One region of the Edaphobacter bradus genome, then DNA from elsewhere that is predicted to be linked to it. Evidence: riboswitches for the same ligand, from Rfam matches in the RefSeq annotation. Region 1 holds a riboswitch; each other region holds the start of a gene.
What was found. A riboswitch is a leader RNA that binds a small molecule or an ion and turns the genes downstream of it on or off. The one in region 1 is predicted to bind cobalamin.
Positions count from the first base shown of each region.

Region 2: linked by a shared signal. The riboswitch ahead of metE (5-methyltetrahydropteroyltriglutamate--homocysteine S-methyltransferase) and the one ahead of OHL16_RS03960 (TonB-dependent receptor) in region 1 are both predicted to bind cobalamin.
Region 3: linked by a shared signal. The riboswitch ahead of OHL16_RS05170 (ribonucleoside-diphosphate reductase subunit alpha) and the one ahead of OHL16_RS03960 (TonB-dependent receptor) in region 1 are both predicted to bind cobalamin.

Region 1 is NZ_JAGSYF010000001.1:941,381-948,919, reverse strand. Features, by position in the region: gene OHL16_RS03985 (hypothetical protein) at 50-442, shown strand; gene OHL16_RS03980 (hypothetical protein) at 436-561, shown strand; gene OHL16_RS20190 (hypothetical protein) at 581-742, shown strand; gene OHL16_RS03975 (hypothetical protein) at 823-1,335, opposite strand; gene OHL16_RS03970 (glycosyltransferase family 2 protein) at 1,537-2,511, shown strand; gene OHL16_RS03965 (quinone oxidoreductase family protein) at 2,612-3,598, shown strand; cobalamin riboswitch at 3,687-3,898, shown strand; gene OHL16_RS03960 (TonB-dependent receptor) at 3,933-6,404, shown strand; gene OHL16_RS03955 (vWA domain-containing protein) at 6,918-7,539, shown strand, end outside.
Region 2 is NZ_JAGSYF010000004.1:91,705-99,243, reverse strand. Features, by position in the region: gene OHL16_RS15405 (peroxiredoxin) at 1-571, shown strand, start outside; tRNA gene OHL16_RS15400 (tRNA-Cys) at 623-698, shown strand; gene queD (6-carboxytetrahydropterin synthase QueD) at 1,182-1,559, opposite strand; gene metE (5-methyltetrahydropteroyltriglutamate--homocysteine S-methyltransferase) at 1,671-3,950, opposite strand; cobalamin riboswitch at 4,096-4,294, opposite strand; gene OHL16_RS20345 (peptidoglycan-binding domain-containing protein) at 4,276-4,572, shown strand; gene OHL16_RS15385 (GlxA family transcriptional regulator) at 4,890-5,837, shown strand; gene OHL16_RS15380 (HD domain-containing protein) at 5,944-6,738, shown strand.
Region 3 is NZ_JAGSYF010000001.1:1,214,581-1,222,119, reverse strand. Features, by position in the region: gene OHL16_RS05190 (TonB-dependent receptor) at 1-2,159, shown strand, start outside; gene OHL16_RS05185 (peroxiredoxin family protein) at 2,314-2,898, opposite strand; gene OHL16_RS05180 (FAD:protein FMN transferase) at 3,141-4,178, shown strand; gene OHL16_RS05175 (Gfo/Idh/MocA family protein) at 4,175-5,395, shown strand; cobalamin riboswitch at 5,492-5,685, shown strand; gene OHL16_RS05170 (ribonucleoside-diphosphate reductase subunit alpha) at 5,783-7,539, shown strand, end outside.

The sequences.
Region 1 (7,539 bases):
CACTACGTCCCCTTCATCCTCGCTTGACGACTCCATTGATGCAGGTGAAATGAACGACGATATCTTCCACGCGCCGCGCAGGATGGAAAGCTGGCAAGAGTACCGCGGACCACACTTCACTGCCAAGGCCGGCCTGGGGTTTCTGGTCGAGACAGCAGCCTACGCGCAGGATGATGTGAGCAAGGAGCAGATTAAGATGCTCCCCGATCAAAGACTTCGCGACGTCCGGTTCGTCGTGAATGGGGGCTTTCCGAGTCTCCCGCGCAAAGTAACCTACAATTTAGGGATCATGTACGACGGCCCGACGCACGCGTGGCTGATACGTCAGACCGGCATTATGGTCGCGGTCCCCGAACTGTGGGGCAACATCTTTATCGGGCGCTCTAAGGAAGGGTACTCGCTGAACAGGGCGGCAAGTTCAGGCGTTTTACACCAATGGTGAATTGGTACCTGACGGACTACCTGCGCCTCGAGGCCGCCTATGGCATAGGACATCTGGATCGGTTCAACCTGAAAGGCAATACGCAGTTCTTCCAGACTCGCCTTCAAATCGAGTTCTGAAGGCCGGTTCGCATGAGGCATTATTCTGTGGCTGCAGGTCAACGCTGCCTCCCACAATTTCGAAGCAACAGACCGGATGAGAATTCGCGCCGATCTCAGCATCATGGGCCGCCGAAATGAATTCCTCGAGCAGATCGTCACTCGGCTTTCCTTAGAACCGGGAGTATCGGCCGTCAGTTGATACATCGTTCCAACAGCGTTGGAATGAGATGTCCGCGAATCCCAACTCATCATGCGTCAGGCATCTTGCCCTGACCACTCCTAGTTTCTGCCGCATCCGGCCCGATAGACCTTAGGCTTCTTCCACTCCTCATCGGTCGCGAAGATGATGCAGCTCCGGCCAGTCTCCGTATCGAGCCTCCAGGTGATGTTGCCCTGTCGGTAGAGTTGATAGCGGCCAGACCCCGAAAACACCATCCCGTTCGGAGGATTCGGACTGATCGTGTCACTCCCCGGCGCCGTCGCCGGAGGAGGCTGCATCGACTGGCTCACCTGGGGCTGGCTCACCTGGCCGCCCTGGTCTGTAGCAGCAGCGACAGCCTGTGCTGAACTTTGCACACTGGCCTGTGCAGGTGCGGCTACTGGATACACAACCGTCTCGCCCTCAGAAGACCTATCGCCCGTCGCTCTTGCCTCATCCTTCGCGGAGGTCGTTCCGTCTGCTCGGTACACATCTCCCGTGACTCCGGCGCGCTTGGCGTCGTACGAGTGGTATCCCAGGAAGGCGAGGAATACCAGTAGGACAAGCACGCCGAGTACGACCCATTTGCTCATCTTCCTCTCCATCTTCCTTTCCGCAGCATCCAATCGCCAGGGAACTTCATCATAAACAATGGAGTAGCCCGGTTCCAGCTGATTCGGTTTAATGCACAACCATCATCGCCTTCACGGGTTCAAACCAGTCAGGGAATCTGACCCAGTCGTAGTTACTATCTCGTTACCATTTCGCTGCCTAGAGGGAGTATGATCAAGAACGTGCCCAAATATTCTATCGTCGTCCCATTTCACAACGAAGAGGATAGCGTCACAACCCTCTACGACCGCCTCAAGGCGACGATGGAACAGGTCGGCGATACCTTCGAGCTCGTCTTCGTCGACGACGGCTCCAGCGACCGCACGTATCGTCTCCTCGAAGAGATCGCCGCTGTAGATTCCCGTGTTCTCGTCGTGAAGCTGCGCCGCAACTTCGGCCAGACGTCGGCGCTCGCCGCCGGCTTCGACCACGCCCAGGGCGACTTCATCCTCGCCATGGACGGCGACCTGCAGCACTCTCCTCACGAGATCCCCAACTTCCTCGCCAAGCTCGAGGAAGGCTACGACGTCGTCAGCGGCTGGCGTGCCCAGCGCGGTGACAACTTCATCATGCGCCGCATCCCGTCGCGCGCCGCCAACTGGCTCATGGCCTCGCTGAGCGGAGTCAACATCCACGACTTCGGTACCACCTTCAAAGCATACCGCCGCGAGGTCATCCACAACATCCCCCTCTACGGCGAGATGCACCGCTTCATCCCCGCGCTCGCTTCATGGTACGGCGCCAGCATCTGCGAGATTCCCATCTCGAACCCCCCGCGTGACTCCGGCAAGAGCCATTACGGCATCTCCCGCACCTTCCGGGTCTTCTTCGACCTGCTGACCATACGGTTCCTGCTGAAGTACATGACGCGCCCGTTGCACTTCTTCGGCTCCATCGGAGCGCTCGGTGTAGTGTCGGGCTCTCTGCTCGCTATGTGGCTGCTCGTGCTCAAGGTCGTCACCGGCCAGCACATCATGGATATCCACGGTCCGATCTTCGTCATCGCCGGCATCATGATCCTCGCCGGCATCCAGATGATAGGCATCGGACTGCTGGGCGAACTGCAGGTGCGGCACTTCCACACGGCCTCGCATCGCGCTCCGTACACGATTGATCGCGTCATCCGCCTGCGGTCCGAAGAGAGCCTTCTCCAGTAAATCCTGTTTTCCGGATACATCTTTCTCTCGGAAACTGCCTCCACTTCAGGTAAAGTGTGGGAGCACGTTCTTCGCCACAAGTCACAGCATCCAACACCCCATGCAAGTCATCCAGATCCTCAAGCCAGGCGGGCCCGAGGCCCTCACACTCCGCGATCTTCCTACGCCAACCCCCGGCCCCGGCGAAGCGCTCATTCGCATCGAAGCCTCCGGTGTCAACTTCATCGACGTCTACCTTCGTGAAGGCCGCTATCCCGCGCCGCTGCCTTACACCCTTGGCCAGGAGGCCGCGGGAACCATCGTCGCCCTCGGCGACCCCGACCCCAAAGCCGTCCCCGGTCAGCCCGCGTTCCAGCCCGGCGACCGCGTCGCCTGGTGCAGCGTCCCCGGAACCTACGCGCAGCTAGCCATCGCGCCTGTCTCCAGCCTCATCGCCATTCCTGACTCTCTCACGACTCAGCAAGCAGCCGCGGCGATGCTCCAGGGCATGACCGCCCACTACCTCGCCCACTCGGCCTATCCCATCCACCGCGGCGACGAGATCCTCGTCCACGCCGGTGCCGGAGGCGTCGGCCTCCTCCTCACACAGATCGCGAAATCTCTCGGAGCCCGCGTCATCACCACCGTCTCCAACGAGGAGAAGGCCGAGCTCTCCCGCGAAGCTGGAGCCGACGAGGTTATTTTCTACACGCGCGAAGACTTCGCTGCCCGCGTCAAGCAACTCGCTCCCGCTGGCCTTGCCGCAGTCTACGACTCCGTCGGCAAGACCACGTTCGAAAAGTCCCTCGAAGTCCTCCGCCGCCGTGGAACCATGGTTCTCTACGGAGGCTCCAGCGGCCCCGTCCCTCCCTTCGACCTCATCCGGCTCTCGACTATGGGCTCGCTCTTCGTTACACGCCCCACTCTTAAGGACTACACCGCGACCCGCGCCGAGCTTGAATCCCGCGCCGGCGACATCTTCCGTGGCATCGCCAACGGCTCCCTCAAGCTGCGCCTCGAACACACCTACCCGCTCACCGATGCTGCCCGGGCACACCGCGACCTCGAGGCCCGCCTCACCACAGGCAAGCTCCTTCTGGTCCCCTGAGCCCTTTGACTTGACTCGGCGGGATGCCGCAAACTAAAGCTCTCACTCGAATTCAGCGGCAGGCCTCTTATCGCCCGCCGTTCAACCATCACCTGTACCGCTGTGGAATGTTCGGGAAGCGCGGTGAAAATCCGCCACTGCCCCGCAACTGTTATTCGCGCGCGCTCGCCTCATCGAGCGTGAATGTCCGCCAGGGACTCTCCCACTGACCGCCACCCGGCGTCGGGAAGGGAAGCAACCCGTGACACGGTGGGCATGTATCGCGTCAGTCAGGAGACCGGTTCCTCTGCGCTCATCAACCACGTTCCCGAGGGGGGAACGGAGGAGTTTTTCGATGCCTACGACCATGTGCCGCATTGCGGCCGTGCCTTCACGTCTAAAGAGCCTTCTTGCGCTCACACTTCTCATCGCTGCCATTCCAGCCAAGGCCGTTGTCGTGCGCGGCACCGTCTCTGATCCGCTGGGCGCCGTCATCCCTGCAGCACGCGTTCAACTCATTGCGGGAACCACAGTCGCTGCCTCCGCTGTGACCGGCCCTGATGGCTCCTTCGAGATCCGCAGCACCGCCTCCGGACGCTTCGTTCTCCTCACCTCTGCCGCCGGCTTCGCGCTAGGCATCGGCCAGGACTTCTACGGTGGACGCACCGACATCGTCACCCGGAGGGTCACTCTTGAGATTGCTACCGTCACCGCGCGGGTCACGGTCACGGCCACTGGAATCCCCACGCCGCTCCAGCAGGCGAGCAGCGCCATCAGTCTCATCCCTTCGGCCGATCTCGCCACCCGCGTCGGCATCGTCGACGATCTTCGCCAGTCTCCCGGCCAGGTTGCCGTTCAGAGCGGCCAGTACGGCGGGGTCGCCTCTCTCTTTGTCCGTGGTGGAAACTCAGACGCCAACAAGGTCCTCGTCGACGGCATCACCTCGGAGGATGTTGGCGGTCGCTTCGATTTTGGCACCGTCTCCTCCACCGCGCTTAGCGACATCGAGATATACCGCGGCCCGGACTCCGTTCTCTACGGCTCCGACGCCGGAGCCTCCGTCGTCAACCTCGCGACGCCCCGCGGAAGCTCTCTCCGCCCTGTCGTTAACTACTCCGGCGACGCCGGAAACTTCTCCACCTACCGCAACGAAGTCGCCCTCTCCGGCGCGCATAGCCGTCTCGACTACTACGCCGCCTTCTCCCGCTTCGACACCTCCAACGCGCTCCCGCTGGACAAGTACCACTCCGGCACCGCAGCCGCGAACATCGGCTACAACTTCACCGGCAACACGCAGCTCCGCTTCACCATCCGCAACGCCGACTCCGCCACCGGTGTCCCCAGCGCTCACGACTTCTTCGGCATCTCCGCCGCCGGTAAACAGGGCGATCAGGACACCTACTCCGGGGCCACTCTCGAAAATCGCCACAACAAGTGGCACAATCTCGTCCGCTACGGCATCGCCCGCAAGCGCGAGCAACTCACCCAGTTCTACCCCGTAGGCGAGCCCATCACTGCGTTCGGATTCACCACCTGGTTTGGCAATACGGTCACCATCCGCGGAGCCAACGGCTACTCGGCCACCGGCCGGGCTGCGATCAACTACGGCAGCAGAGACACCTATCCTCAGGCTCAGAGCGACGATCAGGCGTCCAACCGCGACGAGCTCTACTTCCAGTCCGACTACACCTTCTCGCCGCACTTCATCGCGCTGCTCGGTTTCCGTTATGAGGACGAGCGCGGCTCCTTCAACGACCCCGGCTTCTTCGAGTTCGACAAGATCCAGCGCACCAACTTCGAGTACACCCTCCAGTTTCAGGGCGACATCAAGAACCGCCTCTTCTACTCGCTTGGCGGAGCCATCGAGCGCAACAACCTCTACGGCACAGCAGGCACTCCGCGCTTCGGCCTCGCCTGGGTTCCCGTGCGCCCCGGCCCGCGCCTCCTGCATGGCACAAAGCTCCGCGCCAACGCTGCTACCGGCGTGCAGGAGCCCTCGCTCTCCATCCAGTTCACCTCGCTCTACCAGCAGCTCCTCAATACACAAGGCGGTTCCGCTCTTATTGCCGCCTACAACGTCAGGCCCATCCAATTCCTCCGCTCCCGCACCTTCGACGTTGGCATCGACCAGAACATCCTCAACCAGAAGCTCATTCTCAAAGCCGGCTACTTCCACAACCAGTTCAATCACCAGATCGACTTCATCGACTCCGGCACGCTGCTGAAGGTCTTCAGAATCGACACCAGCGCCGCCAAGCTCTACGGAGCCGAGCTCAACACCCTCGCCTATCGCGCCCAGGGCTTCGAGGGCGAACTCCAGTTCCAGCCCACCAGCCACATCCTCTTACGCGGCGGCTACACCTACCTTACCTCGCTGGTCGAACAGTCCTTCTCCACCGACGCCGCCTACAACGGTACGCTGGCCGAGAACCCAAACCTCCCCGGCATCCCCATCGGCTCGTCCTATCCCCTCGTCGGCCAGAGGCCCTTCCGCCGTCCCCCGCAGACTGGCTTCTTCACCGCCAGCTACACCGTCACAAAGTGGAGTGCGGCCCTCAAGGGAGCCTTCTCCAGCCGCTCCGACGACTCCACCTTCCTCTCCTACTCCGACATCAATAGTGACAACACGCTGCTGCTGCCCAACCGTAACCTCGACTTCGGCTACGCCAAGCTCGACGCTTACGGAACCTACAACGCAACCAAACACATCACCGCCTTCGCCGAACTGGGCAATCTCCTCTCCCAGCAGCATATTGGTCCCATCGGCTACCCAGGCCTGCCATTCACCTTCCGAGCAGGTATCAAGGCAAGGCTGGGAGGTTACTAACCGCGGAAACCTGCTGGTGCCCACGTCCTGCTTCTGGGACGTGGGCACCAGCAGGAAGCTTCGTTGTCGTTGCCTTTCTCGTTGTCATCCCCGAACGGGATCTGCTTTTCTGCCGTCGGGCTGCTCGAGCGCCTGCCGTGACGCCACACTAACCCACACAATTACAATCACTTATAGAGATCAATTCAGCAATGCTCCAGCAAACGAGCGTGTCAAGTCCTGAAGCGGCCTATCTCATTGAAAACAAATAAAATAGAGATGGCAGACCAGTTACGCCAAGTTGCTAAAATAGATAGAAAGAGAGAAAGAGAGAGCGAAGGCCTCGGGACAATCCGGGGCCTTCGTCTTTCTAAGCCATTTATTTTTAATACCTTGACGAATAATCAGAGCCATTGGACCAGAAGTCCGAGCCCAAGCTTATTGGTTTGAAGACTTTGCACAAATAAGTAGGGGGGAGGGGGCCAGGGATCGCCGCGCTGGATCAAGCGTCTAACAAACTGAAAGGAAGTGAGAATGACCCGATATTTGCTTGCAACCCTCCTCCTCGCCGCTCCGGATCTCTCCGCGCAGCGGGAGGGGCCGACTCCAACCCAGACCCTGATCTCGCTCGACTCGAAGACGCCTCAGACGCCTACAACACAGAACCTCAGTATCAAGGTCAACAACCACGACGCGCAGATCTCCTCCGTCGTCCCAATTTCTCCCAACGGAGCCCAGATCGCGCTCCTTATCGACGACGGTCTCCGCGAGTCCGTAGGCCGCAATCTCGGCGACCTGAAAACCTTCATCACCTCACTGCCGCCCGGAACCGAGATATTCATCGGCTACATGGAGAACGGCCGTGTCCAGCCCGCACAGGAGTTCACCACCGACTACGCCGCCGCAGCCAACAGCCTGCGCGTCCCCCTCGGTTCACCAGGCATAAGCGCTAGCCCCTACTTCTGCCTCTCCGACTTCGCCAAAAGGTGGCCTGCACCTGCGGCGGGCGAAGGACACAAAGCACGCTTCGTCATGATGATCACCAACGGAGTCGATCCGTACAACGGCAGCACTAGCATCACCAACCAGAACAGCCCCTACGTCGACGCAGCCATCACTGACGCTCAGCGCGCCGGCATCGCCGTCTACTCCATCT
Region 2 (7,539 bases), on a different contig from region 1:
CAACTGGGCCGTCCTCTTCTCCCACCCCAAGGACTTCACGCCGGTGTGCACCACCGAGTTGGGAGTGGTTGCCTCACTCGAGCAGCAGTTCGCGGCGCGCGGAGCCAAGGTGATTGGCTTGAGCGTCGACCCCGTCGACAACCACACCAAGTGGGCTCAGGACATCAAGGAGGTGACCGGCGCCACCATCAACTACCCCGTCATCGCCGACACGGAGCTGAAGGTAGCGAAGCTCTATGACATGCTGCCGGGCGACGCCGGCGACAGCTGCGAAGGCCGCACACCGGCCGACAATGCCACGGTGCGCATGGTGTTCGTGATTGGGCCAGACAAGCGCATCAAGCTGCTGCTCGCCTATCCGATGACCACTGGACGCAACTTCGACGAAATTATCCGCGTACTGGACTCAATTCAGCTGACAGCCAAGCATAAGGTGGCGACACCGGCGAACTGGAGGCAGGGTGAGGACGTCATCATCACCGGGGCGGTCTCTAACGAAGAGGCTGCGAAGATCTTCCCGGGCTATAAGACCGTCAAACCTTATCTCCGCACAACGTCCCAGCCGCAGTAGACTAAGTTGCATAGAGCGACTCTGCCGCGCAATCTGCGCGGCGGAGCAAGAGCACCGATGGCGAAGTGGCTAACGCGCTGGTCTGCAAAACCAGTATTCGAGGGTTCAATTCCCTCTCGGTGCTCCAACAAAATAAAGCACTTATATCCGTTTCTCTCGTTTTGCATGGGAGTTTCGCTACACGTTACCGTAAATGGGACGCGCAAGCTCAAGACACGGACATTCTCCGGAAGCCCGAGAAGACGGATCAGACGCCGAGGGTCGGATAGGTCCTTGCGAGTGAGACTGTGGATGTCCCAAGCGGCTGCCAACCTGTTTGCGAGTTCAGAAGGCCGTGGAGGGTGCGATTGATATCGTATCAGAGCGGGTGATGCATAGATAAAGAACAGCGCCCGGGCTCACAGGAAGCTGCTCAAAGGGCAGGCGATGAACGAGTGTTTTGCATAGTGAGATCTTGGAACGTCATTCACCAAACACATAAGAAAGAAGCAACGCACCGCGAAAGTAAACACAAGCGCGTTTATGAGGACTAGTCGGCCTGCGCCGTCTTCAATGAGTGCATTGCTCTGAAGTCGCCAGTTAAGCCTTCCGACGTTGTTTCAAGGCGGTATCATTCCCTGTAAGTTGCCGCCGATGAGTCCGTCTCAAAGACGGTGCTCTGGGCGACCCGAACACGTCCCCTGGTCAATTCAAGGAGTCGGGTATTTGTCTGGTCGAAGAAGTACCGGGCCAGATTTTCCGCCGACGGATTCAACACCGTAAACGGCTCCAGTTCGTTAATCATGTTGTGATCGAGGTATTCAACGATAGGACGAAGGAGTCGTTTAAGTTCTTTGAAGTCGAGCAGTAGCCCACTACTATCCAGCTCTTTTCCGACCAATGTGACCAATACCCTATAGTTGTGCCCGTGTGGGTTTTCACATTTTCCGTGATAATCCCTCAGGTAATGACCTGAAGAGAATGTTGCTTCGACTGTTACTTCGTACATAGACCTCGATTCGTGTTGTCAATCGGCTTGCAGCGACCCATGTCATGCCCTCACTCTCGATCCGAAGGTGGGCCGGACGAGGTAATGCCGGTCCCCGTCCAGCCGTTTTCGCTACGCGCTGATCTGCACCCGCAGCTCGGATGCGGCTCTGCACATGTTCTCGAGCGCAGACACGGTCTCGGGCCAGCCGCGCGTCTTGAGTCCACAATCCGGGTTGACCCAGACCTGTTCTGGCTTCAAGACATCGAGGGCCAACGTGAGCAGCTCCCGCATTTCATCGGCGGAGGGCACTCTTGGAGAATGGATGTCATACACACCCGGCCCAATTTCGTTCGGATACTTATGAGCGCGGAACGCTTCGAGCAATTCCATCCGAGAACGGGCCGACTCCATTGAGATGACATCGGCGTCGAGGGCTGCAATGGACGGGAGAATATCTTCGAACTCGCAGTAGCACATATGCGTGTGAATCTGCGTTTCGTCTCCAACCCCGCTAGTAGCCAACTTGAACGCCTTGACGGCCCATTCAAGATAGGCTGGCCAGTCCGCGCACCGGAGCGGGAGACCCTCGCGCAGAGCGGGTTCATCTACCTGGATGATTCGGATGCCGGCCGCTTCGAGGTCCTCAACTTCGTCCCGCAATGCAAGCGCAATCTGCCATGCCGTCTGCCGGCGTGGAATATCATTGCGGACGAACGACCATTGCAGAATGGTGATCGGACCAGTAAGCATTCCCTTGAGGGGGCGGGACGTGAGCGAACGAGCGTAGTCTGTCCACTTCAGCGTCATCGGTGCCGGGCGGGATACATCGCCATAGATGACAGGTGGCTTCACGCAACGCGAACCATAGCTCTGCACCCAGCCGTTCTCTGTGAAGGCGAACCCATCCAGGAACTCGGCGAAATACTCAACCATGTCATTGCGTTCAAACTCTCCATGCACGAGCACATCGAGACCGATACGCTCCTGCTCGCGGATGCACTGTGCAATAGTTTCCTTGAGGAAGGCTTCATACGTCTCAACCGTTTCGTGTCCGTGCTTCGCGGCAGCACGATGCTTGCGAACCTCTGCCGTCTGCGGAAAGGAGCCAATGGTCGTGGTCGGCAGGAGAGGAAGCCCTAGTTCCTTGCGCTGGACAAGGGCGCGTTGGGGGTACGGTGATCTGCGTCGGAAGTCCTGATCCTGAAGCGCAGCCAGAGCAGTACGGACCTTTGGATTGCTCGTTGTTTCTGCGACCCCCCGATCGGCCACAGCGGCGGCATTGGCCTGGTATGCTGCCTCGTCGTGGCTGGTCAAAGCGACAATCTCCGCAAGTTTTTCTTCCGCGAAGCGCAGCCAGCCCTTGATGCGCGGTGACAGCTTTACTTCACTACGAAGATCATGAGGCGCATGCAGCAGAGAGCAGGAGGGGGCAATAAGCACTCGATCCGGACCAAGTTGGCTGACGGCCTCATCCAACAATGGAGTAACGGACGAGAAATCTGTCAGCCAGATGTTGCGCCCTTCGACGCAGCCCACGCTCAAGATCTGTTCCGGCTTCAACGCTCCAAGAGTCACCCTAAGTTGTTCCGGTGCTCGGACAACATCGATATGAAGGCCGGCAGTGTCAAGTTCGATTGCCGTTTGCAGATTGTCACCGACCGAATCGAAGTAAGTGGTCAGCATGAGATTTAAGGGAACTGACTTCAGCTCTGCATAGACCTGCCGATAAGCATCCCTCGCGCTTGCCTCCAGGTCGGTTACGAGCATTGGCTCATCAATCTGAATCCACTTGATACCTTCTGCCACAAGCGCTTTCAAAATTCGCTTATATGCGGCGGTCAGCTTCGGCAGCAACATCATCGGATCGAAGCCATCGACCCCTTTGCCGAGCAGGAGCAGTGTCAGGGGTCCTATAAGCACGGGTCTGGTCTCGATACCGAGCGAATGGGCCTCACGTACTTCACCGAGCAGTTTCGTCGTATCTATTTGAAAGGAGATACCTGCACTCCACTCGGGGACGAGATAGTGGTAGTTGGTATCAAACCACTTCGTCATCTCCATCGCCGTCTGTTCGCGACAGTTGCGCGCCATGGCGAAATACCGCTCCAGCGTTACCGGCCCGTTGCCAAAGCGCTCTGGCGTCGCACCCACAAGAACCAGGGCGTCGAGCACCTGATCGTAGAGAGAGAAATCATTGGACGGAATGAAATGGATACCTGCCGCCTGCTGGAGTTTCCAATGCTCTTTTCGCAGGGCAGAGGCAGTGTCCAGAAGCTCCTGTTCCGTGCGTTTCCCCGCCCAGTAGCCTTCCAGCGCAAACTTCAGTTCGCGTTGACGGCCCATCCTGGGAAAGCCCAGATTCGCGCTCCTCAGTTTTTCAAAGTGTGATGTTTTGCTGTCTGCAACCATTCGGTTCTCTCCTCACAACGAAAGAACCACCTATGCGCAGGCAAGCTCCACCTGAATCAAGAACGCAGGCAGAAGATGCAGTGGCTACCGGTCCAATCCACGAGAACGGTGTCCTCAACGCACCCACGGTCAGCGTCCAGCGCTTCCATGGTGGTGGCGGCAGGCCGGTTTTCGGACTTTGGGCGACCTACTCTGTTGCCGCTTCCCATCTCAACTGAGACAGTGCGTGGCTCTCGCCGTGCAACGTTTCGTTCCCATCACCGCTGCGGGACAGCGCTGGGTTCACACCAGCTTCCCGTTTAACAAACCCCAATCAGGGTTTGACCTGCACTCGCTCATTTTACATGCGGGCACTCTATACCCAGAACCTAAGCGATACGATAGTCGACTAAACGGAGAGTTTCAGAAGTTTTCTGTTGGTCCGCTCCCTGACCTCCTTGCCCGCGATGCGCGACTGTGCCTGATCTATCTAGGTTTCCACCCCGGACCCGTTGACTGGGTAGCAGGTAGACAAACCCTTTCCGCACTCGCGGAGTTTCAATCACTAAACAACTTGCCGGTGACGACGTCGATTGACGCGGGAACCGTTGCGCAGCTTCGGAACACCTTGCCTCCGATATGACCGCCGCCAAGTCCGCCACACCAGACGAAAGCCTGGGTCGGTTTTGAGCCTTCAGCATGCGGAAAGTGGTACGGAAGCGAATTTCCCCCGCCCACTCTGTGGATTTCTTCCTCGCCTCTCCCCGTTGCCCTTGGATATTTCCATGCTCCACCCTCCCACCGGGGCCTCCCCAAGCCGATTCCGCACCCTGCTACCCACCCCGGAATTGCTTCGTTTATCGTACGTGGGATCTCTCGTAATTCCTTGTACGGAATCGCGAGCACGGAGCCTGCAGAATGAATGCTGGCAAGCATGAAGAAAAGCCCGGAGACACAATCATGCGAAGAATTGTTATCAGCGGTCCACAGCCAGTCCAGGTCCTCGACGTGACCGGTCCACTCGAGGTCTTCTCGAATGTTCCGGATTATCAGGTGGTGGTTGTCACCACCGACGGTTCGCATGAGCTCCAGACCAATCGAGGCATTAACCTGGGAGGCGCAGTGCCTCACGACAGTGTCTCCGGTCCAATCGACACCCTTGTCGTTGCAGGTGGTCCGGGAGCGGAGTGTGGCAAGTACGACGATGCGTATCTTCGCTGGATTTCGGAGGCAGCAAGCAGATCTCGTCGCGTAGCCTCGATCTGCACAGGAGCTTTCATTCTTGCGGCCGCAGGTCTCCTCGATGGAAAGCGCGTTGTGACGCATTGGAGCTTCTGCGACCGGCTTGCGCGAGAGTTTCCCAAAGTGAACGTTCTGCCAAATCCCATTTTTCTTCGCGATGGGCCAATCTATACTTCGGCTGGCATCACGGCTGGAATTGATCTTTCCCTTGCATTGGTGGAGGAAGACCACGGGCACCAGACCGCCCTTGCGGTGGCGCGGCAACTGGTCATGTTCCTTGTTCGACCAGGCGGTCAGGCACAGTACAGCCACATGCTCTCTCGCCAAGCGACAACCTACGAACCTCTACGAGAGCTGCAAGTCTACATGCTTGAGAATCTACGAGCAGACCTTTCTGTCGAAGCTCTGGCCGACAGGATAGGAATGAGCCCAAGACACTTTTCACGAGTTTGCCTTCGTGAGATGAAGATGAATCCAGGGCAGTTTGTGGATCGACTGCGGGTGGAAGCCGCACAGCAGATGATCGATAGTTCGTCTATGGGCTTGAAGGAGATCGCTGACGCATGCGGTTTCAGATCTGCGGATTCGATGCGTCGAACCTTCCAGCGCGTGATTGGCATTACCGCCGGTGAATACACCGAACGATTCAAACGCGTGAAACACTAATTCCTCTTCCTCGATGTCCGAAAGTGTCGGAACGACGTCGTTGTTACCTCGACCTATCAAACCTAAGCTTGTCTTGAAGCGTGACGATCCGCTTAGGAGATAGACGATGACACGACGTTCGTTTTTGAAGACGACCACTGTTGCCGCGGGAGCAAGTGCAATCGGCGGCACATTGGTCAAAGACGCAGAAGCACAGACAGCAGAAAACCGTCCTACTTTTCGCCGCCCTAAAGTTATCCTTCCCGTACCGACACCGCAGTCCATGTATCAGCACGCACAGCCTGGCGTTCCCGACACGCAATTGACGCGTGAGGCGACCGGTCTCCTTCATGAGTTCAGCACTCCTTTGCTGTTCAATCACTCGCACCGCGTCTTCTTCTGGGCGAACGAACTGGGCCGCCAGACGGGTCACAAGTACGATCAGGAGCTGCTCTTTGTTTGCGCAGCATTCCACGACATGGGGTTATTGAAGAAGTTCTCGAGCGCCGATGATCGTTTCGAGGTCGACAGCGCGAACGCCGTTCGCCAGTTCCTCGAACACCACAATGTACCTGCCGCGCGTATCCAGGTGGCGTGGGACGCCATCTCTCTCCACACGACGCCCGGCATCGCCGCCTACAAGCCGATCGAGGTAGAACTTCTTTACAACGGTGTTGGCCTGGATGTACTCGGAATCGGGTACGAGACATTTCCCGAAGAGCTGCGCAAGGAGATTGTCGCGCAGTATCCTCGTGTGAACTTCAAGCAGGATATCGCGAAGGCATTCCTCGGCGGTTTTGAGCACAAGACCCAGACAACCGAGGGCACCTGCAACGAGGACATCTGCTCGCACTTCATTCGTAATTACAAGCGGAGCAACTTCCACGAACAGATTCAAAACTCCCTGTTTCAGAACTCCTAGTTGCACCGCGATCTGACGGGGGTGACGTGCCAGTCGACACTCCCGTCTCGCGCTTAAGACGAAGGGATTCAGTTGTGATCGATTTCCCAGTTGAAACGGTAAAAAGGTCTGGCGCAAGTTCTTTCGCTCGTTGTGGATACCTTACCCGAAACAAGTAACTGTTATGAGGACTGCTGCAGCAGCAAAATCGACGAAGGAGACGCAGAAAGTCATTGAAATCACACCGGCTGGAGTCTCGGTGATCTCAGTTGAACTTAGAACTCTCTTGGCAGATGTTGTCGCGCTCTATCTGAAGACAAAGAATTTGCATTGGCACATGAGTGGCCCCCACTTCCGCGACTATCATCTCATGCTTGATTGTTCAAATCCCATTCGGTGCTCCAACAAAATAATGACTTATACCTGTTATAGAAAATACCATTCAACACCATTTTATATAATCTGCTCTCAGAATCCGACCGCTGTATAGGCAAAACAGAGCATGGGGGGCAACTGGGGCCTTGTTTCCTCGGTTGCGTATTCGCCTATACTCTCACTTCCCAGCGGGGCGCTCCCCTACACCGCCTCGCTGCAGATGAGATCGCCTTGACTCTACCCACAAGATAAACAGGGGCCCAGCCATGAGGCTTGCACTCTATATAAAGACACTCGGAGCAGAGCCAGCGCCCTTCGAACACACCAGCTTTTCTTCCTGTGTGGTCGATCTCGATAAGCAGTATGAACAGCTCAAGACTCAACTCGGTCCCAAACGGATCGAACAGGCTGACAGAGCCGTTCACGCCGTCCTCCGCCCTCCCTCTC
Region 3 (7,539 bases), 270 kb from region 1:
GGAACCACATCAGCGGGCGCTATAGCTTCCAGCGGGTCAATACCTTTCAGGCGCCTGCCTTTGGCCCATTTCTCGGCGGTCCCATCGGCGGCGCGTTCCAGGGGACTGGCAAGCAGACCTCCTACAGCACGGGCGTAAATTACGACCACGTTTTTTCGCCTACGCTGTTCACCGAGGTGCGATTTGGCGTTGCCCACCTGCGCAATAATGCGCAGCCAAGCGATTATGGCTCCAGCGACGCGACGGCGCTGGGAATTCCCGGCGTCAACATCAACCAGTTCACCAGCGGTCAGGTGGGAATCACGAACGGCGGAGGGATTAGCGATAACCTGATCGGGTACGCGGCCTCCGTTCCCTGGATTCGCGGCGAAGCGAATATTGACTTTGTCAACAATTGGACGAAGGTGATCCGCAATCATACGGTCAAAGCTGGTGTGGATCTTCGACGGGTGCGTGACGACCTGCTGCAGGACCAGACTTTCAGCCCGCGCGGAGTGTTCAAGTTCGGCGACTCACAAACCTCGGATGTAAAGAGCACAGGTACGAATATCGCCAACAATATCGCTAGCTTTCTGCTAGATCTTCCAAGCCAGGTGGGCCGCGATGTGAACACATACTTTCCGGCCTACCGGCAGTGGTGGTTCTTCGCCTTTGCCAGCGACAAGTGGCAGGCAACATCGAAGTTGACGGTGGACCTGGGAGTGCGGTGGGAGTTCTACCCGCCGGCCACACCGAAGACCGCCGGTGGCTTCTCGAACTATGATCCGGTGAACAACAATCTGGTGATCGCCGGTGTTGGTAGCAATCCATCCAACCTTGGAATGCAGACGCGATATCGGTACTTCGCGCCACGCACAGGCTTCTCTTACCGGGCTACGGACCAAACCGTGATTCGTGGAGGATTTGGTATCAGCTATACTCCCTTTCCGGATAACAACTACGCCTACAACTATCCTGTTCGAGCCAACAACAGCTACAACGTCGCCGGAACGAGCCCCTACACGGCCGCTGTGCTGGCCGATGGAGTGACTACAGCGACCTTCCAGGCAGGCTTTCCTGCTCCAGTACCCGTGCCGATTCCATCAAACGGAATTATCCCGGCGAACACGAAGACGCTGCTGGCGCAGCAGTACTTTGTAGTCCCGCAGAACTATAAGAACCCTTATGTCGAGTCCTGGAATGTAGCTGTGCAGCAGGCTCTTCCCTACAATATGTCGCTCCAGGTGGCTTACGTGGCGAACCATGGCGTGAATTTGGGGGGCAACGTGGACATCAATAATCCCTCGACCTATGGCGGGGGCGCGGCACAGAAGCCGGAGAACATCGCGTTTGGGCGTACCGCCGCGACGCAGTTGATCTTCCAAGGGTTTTCGTCCAACTATCAGTCGCTTCAGACCCAGTTGAACAAGCGGTTCTCGAACGGCCTGTCGTTTACGACCGCCTTTACCTGGGGCAAGGGACTGAACTACATGGACGGCGATGATGGAGGGCTTAAATTCTTTATCAACCAGCGGAGAAACTATGCGCCGGCTGACTACGACAGGGCTCTGAACTATGAGCAGAGCTTCACCTACGAGTTACCGTTCGGGCGCGGCCACAACCGCCTCAATTCGGGTATCGCAGCTCTCACGCTTGGCGGATGGAAGCTCTCGGGCATCATCTCGGTAGTCTCTGGATCGCCATTTACCATTACTGCGAGTGGCAGCAGCCTGAATACTCCCGGGACGACGCAGACCGCAAGCCTCACTGGTCCCTATAAGGTCACTCACGGAATCGGCACCAATACGCATTGGTTTGACGTTACGGCGTTCACTCCGCCGAGCGGCTGCCCAACCTCAACGCCACAGAACCCTGTACCGTGCACCCCACAGAACGTCGGTCTCGGCAACACAGGCAGGAATCAGTTCCGTGGACCTGGTTACATTCAGGACAACATCTCGCTCTTCAAGAGCTTCCCCGTCTGGAGAGAGGCAGCTCTGGAGACTCGTCTCGACGCCTTCCAGCTAAGCAATACGCCTCAGTTCAACAATCCGAACGCTAGCCTCGCTTCCGCCGGGAACTTCGGTCAGGTCACGAGCACTCTGGGTAGCGGACAGGGGAGCGTGAACGGCGTTGGTGGAGGACGCAGTCTGCAGGCTTCGGCACGCATCACCTTCTAGGTGTGAAGCTCCAGTTGGTCTAACAGGGCCGGCGAGTGCGAAAGCAACCGCCGGCCTTTATAGGTTCCACAGGTTAAAGTGATCGGACCCTCCACTTCTTGATGTGGAGGGTCCGACCATTTTGGCGTAATGGAATTGCGGATCTCGACTGGATTCAGTGGGGGGATTCACTTTTCGTCAGTTCTGCAAGCACTTCCTCAGATGTAGATCTGTCGCCGTGAGAATGGCTGATCTTTCGGAAGAGGATTGTGCGGTTTCGGTCGATGATGAATGTAGATGGATAGGCTGTTTCGAACAAGCCTTCCCAGCGAAGGCCATATTGGTTTGTAAATTTGTAGTCAGGATCGACTACCAGATAAAGATTGCCGGATAGCTTATCTTGCTTGGTCAGAAATTCTTCGGCTTTTTTGTCCACTTTGGCAGGGGGGCCGGGGTACACGAAGAGGACTTGAGTCTCAAGCGCGGCAAACTTATCGGCATGGAGCTGAAAGTCGTACACCTGCTTGTGACAGTAGGGGCATTGATAATGCGGAAATCCTCGAAGGAGGACCAGGACGACTCTGCCTTTTGGCGTCAGCTCCGACAGGGTTATGGCGCGTCCATCTGGAGTTGAAAGCGTGAAGTCTGGGGCCTTGCTTCCAACTTCGGGGGGTTCAGCTACTGCGGAGGCTGGAGAGACGAGGAATAGGGAAAAATATGTTAGTGCCGTTGCTATAAGCGATAAGCTACGTTGGTTCACAACCCCTCCAGGACGTTTGCTTGTTCATACAGGTGAAGGAGAATGTCACTTCGCCCGGTGATGTATATCTGAGTCGAATCGTCGGAATAGGTAACAGATCGACGATTGCTTCTCAGAGGTCTTTACACTTTGCAACAACGCGACCAGCGCCTCCTTGCTGGTCTGACCACCCGCGGGCGTTTATGTCACAATGGGTTGTGGCTGATAGGGCAGTTTGTGCTGTGACTCGGGTGCTGTACGCGGTGGCGTTGCTGGCGGGATTTGCTGCGGTGTGCCAGGGAGTGGGGGTGGCTCAAGCCGGGCCGCTGGCGCTGTACCATGAGGTGCACCAAGCGATGGGGTCGGAGTTCACCATCGACTTATATGCGCCCGACCAGGAGAGCGCAGAGCGGTCGCTGGAGCTAGCCTTCGAGGAGGTCGACAGGATTGAAGATCTGTTGAGCAACTATCGGCCGACGAGCGAACTGTCACGAATAAGTCGCGAGGCGGGAGCAGCACCGGTCACGACAGACCCCGAGACGTTCTCCTTCATCGAGAGAGCCGTAGAAGCCAGCAAACGATCCGATGGGGCTTTCGACATTACGGTTGGACCCTTGATGCGTGCGTGGGGTTTTTTCTTCAACAAAGGACGCATCCCGTCGGCCGATGAGTTGTCAGCGCTGCGTAAGAAGACGGGATGGCGCTATATCCAGCTGGATGCGTCACGCCGGACGGTATTTTTCACCAACCACGTGAATATGGAACTCGATCCAGGCAGTATTGGTAAAGGCTATGCCGTCGATCGAGTGGTGGAGCTTCTCAGGCAACAGGGAATCAGCGCAGCGTTGATCTCGGCTGGGTCGAGCAGCATCTATGGTCTGGGATCTCCCCCTGGCGCCGATGGTTGGCCTGTCAATGTGCCCGATCCGGCACATGCTGGCAGGGTGCTGAGTAAGGTTGTGTTGAAAGACCTCTCCTTATCCACGGGGGCCTGCACAGAAAAGTTCTTCATCAAAAATGGCCATAGGTACTGCCACATTCTTAGCCCGCGTACGATGAGCCCCGTGGAAGGCATGCTTCAGACGACGGTTCTTTCGCCCTCAGCAACGGACAGTGATGCTCTTTCTACGGCGACCTTTGTGTTGGGAAAGGCTGGGTTCAAATCTGTGTTACAAGCGTATCCGCATTCATCTGGTTTGATTGTTTCCGGAACGCCCCGCTCGCCCGCCTACAGTATGTTTCAGTGGCCACAACCAGTTAAACTTAGCCAAAGCAAGAAAGAAGGAGATAGAGCGCGATGATGAGTCGGCGTAGTTTTGTCCAGGGAATATCGGCTGCTGCATTAGGAGCGAAGACCGTTGCCGCTATTGCCGAGGAAGAGCTGTCAAAGGAGTCGGCCACTCCGGTTCGTCTCGGCATCATTGGCCCAGGCAGTCGCGGGAAAGAGTTGTTGCGGAGTTTTCTACGTGTGCCAGGAGTCACCGTCGTAGGTGCTGCAGACGTCTACGCTCCGCGATTTGCTGAATTGAACAGCGTGTGCGGATACAATGTGCCGTCCTACAGCGACTATCGCAGCCTGCTCGACCAGAAGGATATCGATGCATTTGTTGTGGCTACTCCGTTGAGCTTTCACTCGCAGCATGTTGTGGCCGCGCTCAAGAGCGGACGGCATGTTTACGGCGAGAAGACCATGGCCTTTACCGTGGACGAAGCGCAGGAGATTGTGCGGACCGTCGACGCAGGGAAGCAGATCTATCAGGTCGGGCACCAGTACCGGTATGCGCCGTGGATTCGTAAGACGATTGAACGCGTGCATCAGGGCGAGATCGGTGACGTGACGCACGTCTACGGTTATTGGCATCGCAACAGCGATTGGAGGCGACCGGTCCCCGATCCCTCTCTTGAGAGGCTCATCAACTGGAGGCTGTACAACGAGTACTCCCTTGGGTTGTTGTCTGAGTTGGGCTCGCACCATATCGATATTGCGAACTGGGTGTTTGGTGAAACTCCCCAGGCAGCGCTGGCAACCGGAAGCGTGGCTGCGTATCACGACGGGCGCGAAAACGACGATAACGTACAAGCAATCCTTTCCTACTCAAAGGGCCGCCGGTTTGTCTTCAGTTCGATGACGAACAATGCAATGATGGGCGACCAACTATGGCTGTACGGAACCAAGGGAAGTCTCAACCTGACGCTGCAGGATGCGGAGTTCTACTATGAGCCAACGCGCGCGGCTCAGTTACCGGCAAACGCTCTGGTTACGGAGAAGGGAATCACTACAGGAGCCTCTTATCGCGCCGGCGGCGAGATGCCATACCGCGGTCAGGGGAAGAAGCTGAATATTCCCGTTGTCGAAGATCCAACTGCGACCGCATGCAAGGCCTTTATCGAGTGTGTACGGACGGGGCAGCGTCCCGTTGCCGATGTTCGCGCGGGGTTGGGAGCTGCTCTTGCTGTTGTGACGGCCAATCAGTCTCTCAAGGAACGCCGTGAATTGGAGGTTCTGCGGGCGACATAAGAGATTTCGTCGCCCCTGATTGTGTCGGGAGGGACGTGTGGATATCTGCGTGATAACCCCAATATATTGATGTTGACCCCCTGTCTGGCCCTTGTTATAGTGAGTTCACTTCACGGTGCCTGGTCCTCTTGGGTCAGGTGAAAAGGGAATCCGGTGAGAGTCCGGAACTGCCCCGCAGCGGTAAGCAGGAGCGAACGATCCATCAAGGCACTGGCTCTTCGAGAGCTGGGAAACCGGATCAAGTAGGTAGCCTGCGAAGTCCGAAGACCTGCCATGAGGCCGTGCCGAAAGGGCACGAATTCACGCACCTCCGAGGGGAGGGTGGGGTGATCGCGGCTTGCTTTTGAGCGGTCTTCCATCCGTACCTTTGGAGCACAAGGATGCTCCATGGCTACGCTGCAAACTACGCTGTCCGACCTCGATCCAAACTTTCCCCTCGCAGAAGAAGCGCCTCAGATGCATGTGAGGAAGCGCAACGGAACGCTCGAGCCCGTTGATGTAAACAAGATCGTTCGGGCCGTGCAGCGGTGCTGCCAGGGGTTGTCTCATGTCGATCCGATTCGCGTAGCGAGCAAGACCATCGGCGGATTGTTCGATGGAGCCAGCACGCGGGAGCTTGACTCCATCTCGATTCAGACAGCGGCTGCGCTCATCGCGGAAGAGCCCGAGTATTCGCGGCTTGCCGCTCGGCTACTCCTGGCCACAATTGCAAAAGAGGTGGCAGGTCAGAACATCTACTCCTTCTCGCAGTCGATTGAAGAAGGACATCGTGAGGGAGTCATCTCAAAAGACACCGCCGAATTTGTCGCTGCAAATACGCGAAAGCTCAACAATGCCATTGACGATCGATTTTCTGACCGGTTCGAGTACTTCGGACTGCGTACGGTGTATGACCGCTATCTCCTACGGCACCCAATAACACGGCAGGTCATCGAGACGCCGCAGTACTTTTTTATGCGTGTCTCCGCAGGACTCTCTGTGCGTGTGAGTGAGGCAGTCGGCTTTTACGAGATGCTCGCCTCGCATGACTACCTGCCGAGCTCGCCGACGCTCTTCAATAGTGGAACGAAGCACTCTCAGATGTCTTCCTGCTACCTGCTCGACTCTCCGAAGGATTCGCTTGAATCCATTTATGACGCTTACAAGCAGATAGCGATGCTGTCGAAGTTTTCCGGGGGCATTGGTCTGGCCTTTCATCGAGTGAGATCGGAAGGTTCTTTGATTCGTGGGACCAATGGGCTCTCCAACGGGATCGTCCCCTGGCTGCGAACGCTGGATGCCTCTGTCGCTGCAGTGAATCAAGGCGGAAAGCGCAAAGGTGCCTGCTGCGTCTACCTGGAGCCATGGCACGCCGACGTCGAGTCGTTTCTCGAGATGCGCGACAACACGGGCGATCAGGCGCGCCGCACGTACAATCTGAATCTCGCGAACTGGATTCCCGACCTCTTCATGCGCCGGTCTGACGAAGATGGCCTGTGGTCGCTGTTTGATCCGAAGGAAGTGCCGCACCTCACCGATCTTTACGGGGAGGCCTTCGAAAAGGCATATATCGAGGCGGAGGAGCAGAGGAAGTTCGTACGCCAAATCAAGGCGCGGGACCTTTACGCGAGGATGATGCGGACCCTTGCCGAGACCGGTAACGGGTGGATGGTCCTCAAAGACGCCTGCAACCTGAAGTGCAATCAGACGGGAGTTGATGGCAACATCGTTCATCTCTCCAACCTGTGCACCGAGATCACGGAGGTGACGTCGTCTGAAGAGACGGCGGTTTGCAACCTTGGGTCGATCAATCTCGCGCGGCATGTTGAGAATGGCGTGTTTGATTTTGTGAAACTTGCGGCGACGGTTCGGCATGCGGTTCCGATGCTGGATCGAGTAATCGACATCAATTACTATCCTGTACCTCAGGCGGCGTCTGCCAACAGCCGTTGGCGGCCGGTTGGGCTTGGAGTGATGGGGCTTCAGGATGTGTTCTTCCAGTTGAGAGTGCCGTTTGACTCAGCCGAAGCGCGAGCCCTCTCGGCGAAGATTCAAGAGGAGATCTACTTCCACGCTCTCTGTGCATCGTGCGACCTGGCGGAGAAGCATGGCCCTCACGCGGCGTTTCAGGAGACGCGCGCGGCTAAGGGGCATTTCCAGTTCGA